2 regions of the Nostoc sp. CmiVER01 genome follow, and region 1 is predicted to be linked to the other one. Evidence: riboswitches for the same ligand, from Rfam matches in the RefSeq annotation. Region 1 holds a riboswitch; the other holds the start of a gene.
What was found. Region 1 has a riboswitch for cobalamin ahead of cobG (precorrin-3B synthase). Riboswitches for the same ligand answer to the same signal wherever they lie in the genome.
Positions count from the first base shown of each region.

Region 1 (4,805 bases):
GCGGCTTTCGATTCGGCTGCACCGACAAACCCCACTGGAAAGCCTAAAATGATAGCAGGTTTCGGCACTCCTTCATCGAGCATTTCTAATAGGCGGAATAGTGCTGTGGGCGCATTACCAATTGCAATCACCGATCCTTCCAGGTGCGATCGCCATAATTCTAGGGCTGCCGCCGACCTTGTAGTACCCAGACGCTGGGCAATTTCTGGCACTTCCGGTTCGTTGAGAGTACAAATCACTTGATTATTTGCAGACAACCGTCGCCTGGTAACGCCATCGGCAACCATCCGGCAATCGCACAGAATTGGCGCTCCTGTGGCTAGTGCTGCCCTTGCAGATTGTACTGCTGTTGGTGAATATCCCAAGTCAGTGACAATATCCGTCATTCCACAGGCATGAATGAGACGTACAGCAACTTTTGCTACATCTATCGGCAGCACATCTAGGTTCGCTTCTGACCGGATGATTGCAAAAGAATTGCGGTAAATTTCGTTGGCATCTCGGATATAGTCGGGCATTCGATTTGGGATTTTAGATTTTGGATTGACAAATAAAATTGAAAGGCTTAGATTGACGACTTCTCTAGAAAGTTGGGAATCTTCTTATTTACAAATGATTTAGGAATAATATTAAATAACTGCTGTAATTGGGCGATCGCATATCGATTAGCAAATTCCCCAAAGGACTCATCAGAATTTAGACGTTGAATTTTATATATACATAGCATCCGCTCTATTAATGCCGGTAGTTCGGCAAAAGTTACATTTTGATATAGTTCACGTCCGAATTTCTCCTTGCTCTCACCAACATAAACGTGATAGGCTTCCAGAGTTCCATTGTCAGCCTCAATGCTGACACCAAGCAGAGTAATATCACTCTTGCTATGCTGGGCGCAGGATTTTTCGCAACCGCTAAAGTGGATATTAACTGGGCAATCCAGAGTAACGCGAGTTTCAAGATATTCTGCTAATCCTAATGCATGATCTTTGGTATCTGTGGCAGAAGCGGCGCAACCTTTTTTTCCAGAACAGGCAACTAATGCACTCTTGATGTTGGTTGCTGAAGAATCTAATCCTAAGAAAGCAATTTCAGTTTGGACATCGCTAACCCATTGCTGAGGAATATCAGTTAACAGTAGATTTTGCCAGGGGGTTAATCGAAGAGTGCCGCTACCGTATTTCGTTGCTAAATCTGCTAAACCTCGCATTTGGTTACTCTCCAATCGTCCAAGGGGTAAGACGACACCAATGTAAAATAAGCCTTGCTGACGTTGGGGATGGAGTCCAATATGCTGATACTTTCCCTCTCCTTGCACAAGAGTAGAGAATTCCTCCTCCTTCCTTAATAAGTTGGGGGTTAGGTCACTGCATAAAAGAGAAAAAGGTAGACGCTGCTGAACTTCCTGGAGATAATTTTCACAACCCAAAGTATTTAATAACTCTAATAGCCGTAGCCGACGTTTACTTGTAGTATTACTATGAGCTAGATAGACCTCTGCCAAAGCTCCCAAGACGGGTAAACATTGCTCTGGTGATAACAAAATTCCCATATCGCTGGGCGGTTGACCCTTTGCGCCTACACTGAGATGAAGGCGAAAATAAACATTACCATCAACTAAGACAGCAGCAAATAGGATATCATTCAAGCGATCGCACACCCGAATTATCCCACCACCATCAAAGCAAACGCTAAATTTTGCCGACAGTTCCGAAAGCGCCGGCTGTGCAGCAATATAATCATCCCAACTTTGGACAAAAAGACGGGTATCGATTAATTCTAGCGGGTCAATACCAGCAGTTGGGCTGGTCATAATATTACGGATGTGGTCTACAACAGGATTACGAGAACCTAGTCCTATATCCTGTAGATGTTTCAGAACCTCAGCATTTATCCCCGTGCGGATTTCGCGGACTTGGAGATTAGCTCGATTAGTCACATCTACATAGCCGCCACCGTACTGTTCTGCTATATCTGCGATCGCACGGCACTGCTGACTATTAATAATTCCACCTGGTATTCTAATGCGAGATAATATACCATCGGCGGCGGGTGTAGCATAAAACAAGCCAGGACAAGTGGCAAATCTAGAAAGCAAACTTGGAACTCCTTCCCCGTGCAACGCAGGGAGTAGACGGTGAGTGTGTCTTCTCTGACATCTTGAGAGTTGGCATTCTGACTTGGGCGATCCCCTCACAGCTGCGGCACAGTCCCGGAATTTCACCGGAGTTTCCCAACTCCAAGCTTTAGTAATTTAGCACGAGAAGGTAGTCAGAAAATTTAATGCTTCATATTTTTAACGGATTGCGGAAAGTCAATCAATCGCAAGGGCTTTGACTTTTTATATCCAGTGCTATATTTAAAAGCAATACCAATTCGTAATCCCCTGCGGGAAGCCGCACTTCATTCATCTACATATTTAAGAAAGTTATATTTGAATGGCTGCAAGAGATATTTTTCATAATGCTGTTAGAAAAGGACTAGAAAAAGAAGGTTGGGTGATTACAGATGATCCTCTAGAAATTGAAGTCGGTGGGGTTGAAATGTACATTGATTTGGGTGCAGAACCGATATTAGCAGCTGAGAGAGCCGGAGAGAAAATAGCGGTTGAGATTAAAAGTTTTCTTGGTGCATCAAATATTTACGAATTTCATACAGCATTAGGTCAATGTTTCAATTATAAAATTGCTCTAGAGATTCAAGAACCAGAACGAGTTTTATACTTAGCTGTTCCTTTAGGAACTTATAGCAGCTTCTTTGCATTGCAATTCATTCAAATTGTTATTCAACGCTCTCAACTAAAGCTAATCGTTTACGATCCTGTGAATGAGGTGATTGTAGGATGGAAAAATTAGAACAATATCGAGCTTATATTCAACAATTACTGACAGCTTATGCTAGTCGAGGTTCGTCAAAGAGTGAAATAGAAAAACAAGTTATTTTTGATTCTATTAACGATCACTATCAATTAGTGTACGTAGGCTGGAAGAGGCGACGACGGCAATATGGGTGTGTTTTGCATCTCGATATCAAAGATGAGAAGATTTGGATACAATACGACGGTACCGAGATTGGTATTGCCAATGACTTAGTAAAGTTAGGAATCCCAAAGGAAGATATTGTTTTGGCATTTCATGAACCATTAGTAAGGCAATACACGGGGTTTGGTGTGGGTTAAAAAAGCTATGTCATTGGGAGGAATTTCAAGTATAGAATATCCCAATACTTATTGTAGGATGTGCCAAAAATCCTAAACTTTTAACAGAAGTGGAGAATCTGAGCCTTTAGCGATGCCTGCGGCGGGCTACGCCTACGCAAACTATAATATTTACAATTCCCCTACTCAAAAACATAATTTTGAGCCACTTTCCAATAGCGCGAAAACCGCTTGAGGTCAATATAGCCATCATAGTCAAAAAATGGTTCCACCTCTAGCACCTCCACTTCTATAGAACCTTCCATTTGATTGCAGATATCATCAAATCGGGGACTCGGACTGTCGGCTGTGACGACTAAATTCGCATCATGTTCTTGAGCAAAAACTAAAATTTCTTGTGCCACATCGCCACGACGGATAACAACAGGTAACTCCAGCAAGCATTCGTAAATAAACGTGAGGCGTTTAAGACTCAGTTGCCATTCCTCTATCAAAGCCTCATCCCAAACCCAGATAGCTGGCGCATCGGGATATTTTTGTAATACAGGGTTGTATGGACTGAGGCAATCTCCATGTATCCAAACAATTGGTTTATTCATCTTTTTTGGTCTTTTACCTTACTTTTTACCTTTCTTTCCACGCTGCCAACTTTGGCTATTGGCTTGTTTGCTAAATTCCCCTTTGGGAAAAAGTCGCTGTTCTAATTCTTCATAGCTGCCTTCAAAATCACAATGACCGTAAAGGGGACATTTCTGGCAATAAATGCTTTTGGTGTAGCGTTCTAAGTTCTCACGATTGAAAAAATACGGTTTTTGACTAAAGGTGCTGGCAACCCATTGCCATGACATATTATTACTAGCAGGATCTCCATCTAAAAGGTGTTCGAGAAACCATTTGGCTCCTGCTTGCCAACGAATACGCAGCCAATGGACAATGTAAGCCGCTAGCCACATTCGGGCGTGGTTATGTAAATAGCCAGTTTCTCTCAAGTCATGGCTAAAACTATCGATGCAAACCCTACCTGTGGTTCCTTGTCTGATATCTTGCGGCAATTCGGGTGCATATTCAGCCACAGTGTAACCAGTTTTGTACTCTTCCTGGTCTTTCCAGATTCCATTTCCTAATTTGACATATAACCGTTGCCAATAGTCGCGCCAACCTAATTCGTTAATTAATTTCGTAGCATCGTTTTGTTGTACCCGTTCAAGGACATAATCTCGAATTTCTCGCAAACTCAAAACGCCATAACGGATGTAAGGCGAAAGTCGCGTGACTGCACCTGCGAAAAAATTACGTGTTTGGGCGTAGCTTACTGCATCGATTTTTTGCAGCGCTTTTTGTGCAGCTTTTCGTCCCCCAACGGTTTCACTGATGTGGTCATCGCGTTGTGCCGCATCTGGGAATTGTTCGCGGAGGTAGGCTACCAACTCATCGCGGTTGGTAAATTCGCGTTGCATATCTTTAGACATGGGAACTTTGAAGTGTGAGAATAAATAAACAAAAACATTTGTAGGCTAAGTCATTATTATTGCGGATAAATATAAGCGATCGCTCTCAACCTGATGGGAGAACTTTAAATGTGCATGATTTGTTTGTGGATTCACTACCGAAATTGGCTTCTGATAAAGAGTTGTTCTGCACTGAGCAAGAT
Region 1 is NZ_JAVRBU020000015.1:98,127-102,931, forward strand. It holds gene RMZ43_RS25145 (precorrin-8X methylmutase) at 1-518, opposite strand, end outside; gene cobG (precorrin-3B synthase) at 566-2,095, opposite strand; adenosylcobalamin-variant (AdoCbl-variant) riboswitch at 2,158-2,250, opposite strand; gene RMZ43_RS25155 (XisH family protein) at 2,436-2,852, shown strand; gene RMZ43_RS25160 (XisI protein) at 2,840-3,175, shown strand; gene RMZ43_RS25165 (hypothetical protein) at 3,337-3,753, opposite strand; gene RMZ43_RS25170 (FAD-binding domain-containing protein) at 3,772-4,623, opposite strand; gene RMZ43_RS25175 (hypothetical protein) at 4,758-4,805, opposite strand, start outside.

Region 2 (4,805 bases), on a different contig from region 1:
AGCAATCATAAAAATCTTTTTAACAGGTAAACCTATTAATAAAATATGGATCGTCGGAATTTTCTAATGTATGTCACTTTAGCAGGATCTAGCTTTACCTTAACTAGTTGCATTCAAGGCAAAAATTCCAAATTGCAGGGTGAGGTATCTCCTTCAGCATCACCTGTGGCGGTAAATGAACCTCTGAAGGTGGGATTTGTTTATGCCGGCCCTGTGGGTGATTTCGGCTGGACTTATGCCCATGATTTAGGTCGCAGAGACATGGAAGCCAATCTTCAAGATAAGGTAAAAACTACCTTTGTGGAAAATGTCAACGAAGGTGCTGATGCCCAAAAAGTGATTCGGCAACTCGCATTAGATGGTAATAAGTTGATTTTTACAACTTCCTTTGGGTACATGAACCCAACAATCAAAGTTGCCAAAGACTTTAGTGATGTTGTCTTTGAACACTGTAGAGGATACAAACGTGCTGCCAATGTTGGCACTTATTTGGGACGCGTTGAAGAACCGCGTTACTTAACCGGCATGATTGCTGGCAAGATGACAAAATCAAATATAGTAGGTTTTATTGGCGCATACCCAATTCCAGAAGTAATTCGGGGAATCAGTGCATTCACTCAAGGAGTAAGGCTAACAAATCCCCAAGCAAGAGTTAAGGTACTTTGGGTACAAAGTTGGTACGATCCAGATAAAGAAAGAGAAGCGGCTCAAGCTTTGGTTAATTTAGGTGCGGATGTACTGGCGCAGCATACCGATTCTGGTGCTGTTGTCCAATTGGCACAGGAGAAAGGCATTTATGCTTTTGGCTACAACACTGATATGAGTAAGTTTGGTCAAAATGCCCACCTAACATCAGCTATTAACAAATGGGGCAAATTCTATACAGATAAAGCCTTGGCTGTAATGAGTAATACTTGGAAATCTCAAGAGGTTTGGGATGGAATTGGTCAAGGAATGGTGGATATTTCCCCAATGAATCAGGAAATTCCAGGGGATGTGCAACAACTGGTGAATGTGAAGCGCGATGAGTTTATTCAGGGTACTGCACATCCTTTTGATGGCCCGGTAAAAGATCAAAAAGGGGTGGTGCGAGTGCCAAAAGGTAAGGTTTTGGATGATCAAAGACAACTGGCGATGGATTGGTATGTTGAAGGAATTGAAGGGTCAATTCCTAAAGGGAAATCTTAGCACTGCTAAACACTCGACCAACCCAATTTTGCTGAGTAAACCAAGTTTTAGAATTTTCTCTCTTTCTCTCTGTGTTCTCTGTGCCTTTGCGGTAGCCTGCGGCAAGCCGCTGACGCTCCTTCTCTGCGAGACGCTACACGCAATACTAGGATTTCTTTTTTAAATTTGAGATGCTGGATAGAAAGAAGTGGCTTTGATTCTGATCGGTGGCTTTTTCTTCATTACACTAGTCGTGCAACTTGTCAAATAGCCATGCCAAAACACCATCAACATGAGTAACTTGCTCCCCTGGCGGTATGGCTGGACGATTTATCATAATAATCTTCACGCCCAGTTCTCGCGCTGCAATAATCTTGGGCTTTGTTGCATCGCCACCGCTATTTTTACTTACTATGGTATCAATCTTGTTATGAATCAGGATTTGTCTTTCATTATTGAGGGTAAAGGGCCCGCGATCGCACAATATTACTCCCGGTGGCACTAAAGCATCATTGGTAGGAGGATCAATCATCCGCATCAGAAACCAAATTTTCTCGCAGTGAGCAAAGGCGGCGAGTTCTTGCCTGCCAACTGTTAAAAATACTCGCTGTGCCTGGTTTGCTAGAGATGCTGCGGCGGCTTCAACACTATTAACTTCAATCCAGCGATCGCCACTTGCTTTTTCCCAAGGTGGGCGTATTAACATCAGACGGGGTACTCCGACTTCAGTTGCAGCATCCGCCGCATTAAAAGAAATCTGAGTAGCAAAAGGATGAGTTGCATCAATTAATAAGTCGATTTGCATGACTCGCAAATAGCTAGCCAATCCAGGCACACCACCGAAACCTCCAATCCGTAAATCGCCTAACGGTACTGATGGTTCCCGGGTGCGCCCAGCTAAAGACGTGATTGCCTCTAACCCTTGGATAGTCGAGACTTTGGCAGCTACTTCTGCGGCATCTCCTGTACCACCCAGAATCAAAACACGCATCATTAAGATAAAGGTGGAATTTTTGCCAAAATGCCCTTTTTCAGCGCTTCTGGACGCTCTGACCAAGGTAGTAAACCATTTGCTTTGGTATAGTATTGACTAGCACATTCTAGTACCGCAGATGCACTACCATCAACAGCTAAATCACCAAATAAATATGTTAATTTGCCTTTAGCAGCAAAGGCAACTACACAAGAACGATTACAAGCACTCATGCATTCAACTTCCTGAATTGGGAATTGATCTCGTAAGTCCCAATCTTGTGCAAGTTGCTGAAGTTGAGATAGAAGTTTTTCACCGCCACTTTCACCTAAGCGTTTTCCATCTTGCCAAACGCTAGCACAAGTTTTGCAAACAAATAAAGTATGATCAGCAACACCCAAGGGACTAGTCGGAGAAATATTTACAGTAGTAGTCATCTGTAACTCGCAGATATGTGGAACTGATAAATCTATTTCGGCGGGCATCCTGACTTACTCTATTTGGGATGTTAGATTACATCTCAAATGGGTTTACAGTTGCGGGACAGCGCCGGATTTGCACCGAACTTTCCCCGTTACCTCTGGTAGCTGCTCCCTACCAGAACCGAATAGCCTTATCGATCATACACCCTACTCGAATGGGACTTCGCTTATAAGATGGATTTACACCTTTATCTTGCTTAATCAAGAAAGTATGTGTTACTGTTGATAATTGTGTGGTTAAGGACGTATAGCTCAGTTGGTTAGAGCGCTACGTTGACATCGTAGAGGTCACTGGTTCGAATCCAGTTACGTCCATTTTTATACATTCACAAATTTAATGTCGCTGTGTGATTTTACCCATAACTTTGTCGCAACGGCAACTTTATGGTTGAAAACTACTACTGCAAACTTAATACTCTGCTTAGGAAAATTACCCTGTGCTTTGCAATATATGTAGCACGGACTTTTTTATTTATATCTTAAATCTTAAGTATTCGGGCTTAATCATTAAACCGCATTACAGCACCGCATTTTGGCATAGGGTGGCATATATTATACCAGATTATCTTGAGCGGAAGCAATGGTTAGCTGAGAATAGGGTAATTTATAACCTTTAGAAATATCTGAAATGATAGGAGCGATCGCATTTAAACAAAGTTGCAAGAATGTTGAAACTAAATAACGTTGTATAATCAGAGGGTGCTGATTGTGTAATGCCTAATTGCAAGTTTTGTCAAAGACGTGTTCTTTACCTGTTTTGTCCACTTAATTAACTGGCATCATTATATTAATTGCGATCGCCTTCTCTAAAGGAGGCGGTAAGCGCAGCTATGCTCAAAGGACTTTGCAAAATTGAGCGGAAGCTCAATCATTGTTGTTTTACTGCTCTAAATTAACTCTGCAAATCTACTCTATTCATTCTTCTTTAGAGATAAATATTCAAGGCTAATTTCTCCTTAAGGTATATAACTAAAGTCACAATTTTTACTAAATCTTCCTAGTCACTTCTATAAAATAGAATTGAGTCGCTCTAGACGTTGACGCTGTTTGAACCACTGCTGACAAACTTCTGTAGCCAAATACTTCTCTTCTGCTGTTAATAGCTCATCAGGTTTGCCAGAAGCCAATATTTTAGCTGCTTGTGCAGCCAAGTTGTAGTTCACACCGTGTTTAACTAATTGTGTGTGAAAAAAATCTTCTAAGTTTTGGACTGACATAAAAAACTCTCCTTTAATATCAAGTTGTCATATTCAATTAGGGTGTTAAAATTACATGAATAAAACTATGTAACCGCAATTACTGGGAATTATGACAAATATTTCAGCTAAATGGCTTCTCTCGGAAGATGCATAAGAATTATACCTTTGATATTTTCTCTCTAATCCCTTGCTGCCGGAGAATAGCGTAGGCGCAGGCATCGTTAAGGAACCGGAATTTGGATGGCTTGCCTCTAGAACAAAGCGATCGCAACAATTACAAATGAATCAAGAGCATCGCTTCTTTGTGGCACTGCAATAATACATAAATCCTTCCTTGGCTTACCGCAAGTTAACAGTTATATAACTCTAAATCAAGTTATTTTTATAAAAGCCGTATTTGATTTTTGTAAAAAATAAGTATCCTCTGAGAAAGCTTCTTCTCCATTCCCCACTCTCTATTTATCGCACTTGCGCTACACTTTTATGCGAGAAGCTTCTCTTTGCAGAGAGGCTTATCTTTCAAAAACGCTAACGCGAACACCAAGGCACAGCAAGCGAGTAATTTAAAAACTCAAAGTAGATTGCTGCTATATTGGTTTTATTTTATGGTAAAAAATTGATTGTGACAAAATCTAGCTAATATTAATTAGCTAGACTAAAATTATCTTGTTAAAATCCTAATGCGTTATTATCACCGTTTGCGACTGCCATCAAAATATTTCAATATTTTCATTGCAGTACTAACTTTTGTTTTGTTTATCTGGTTCACTCCTGTAGTTGCTCAAGCATTAAATAAAGCTCCGGTGATTTTGGATGGGCAACAGCTTTTTAAAATCAGCGATTCTGGCCGGTATAGCGCTCAAGAACGGACAAATTTAATCAACTCACAACTAAAAGATGCGATTAAATCTTCTGAATCTATTCAAGTCAAAATTGAAAAACGTAACCAGCTACCTACTATTTTGCTAAATAATCGCTATCTAT
Region 2 is NZ_JAVRBU020000009.1:373,531-378,335, reverse strand. It holds gene RMZ43_RS17865 (BMP family ABC transporter substrate-binding protein) at 46-1,188, shown strand; gene RMZ43_RS17860 (cobalt-precorrin-6A reductase) at 1,415-2,158, opposite strand; gene RMZ43_RS17855 (DUF1636 family protein) at 2,161-2,577, opposite strand; cobalamin riboswitch at 2,600-2,763, opposite strand; tRNA gene RMZ43_RS17850 (tRNA-Val) at 2,864-2,937, shown strand; gene RMZ43_RS17845 (hypothetical protein) at 3,630-3,839, opposite strand; gene RMZ43_RS17840 (mechanosensitive ion channel family protein) at 4,502-4,805, shown strand, end outside.
Region 2: it holds a riboswitch for cobalamin, as region 1 does, so the genes downstream of both, RMZ43_RS17855 (DUF1636 family protein) here and cobG (precorrin-3B synthase) in region 1, are expected to answer to the same signal.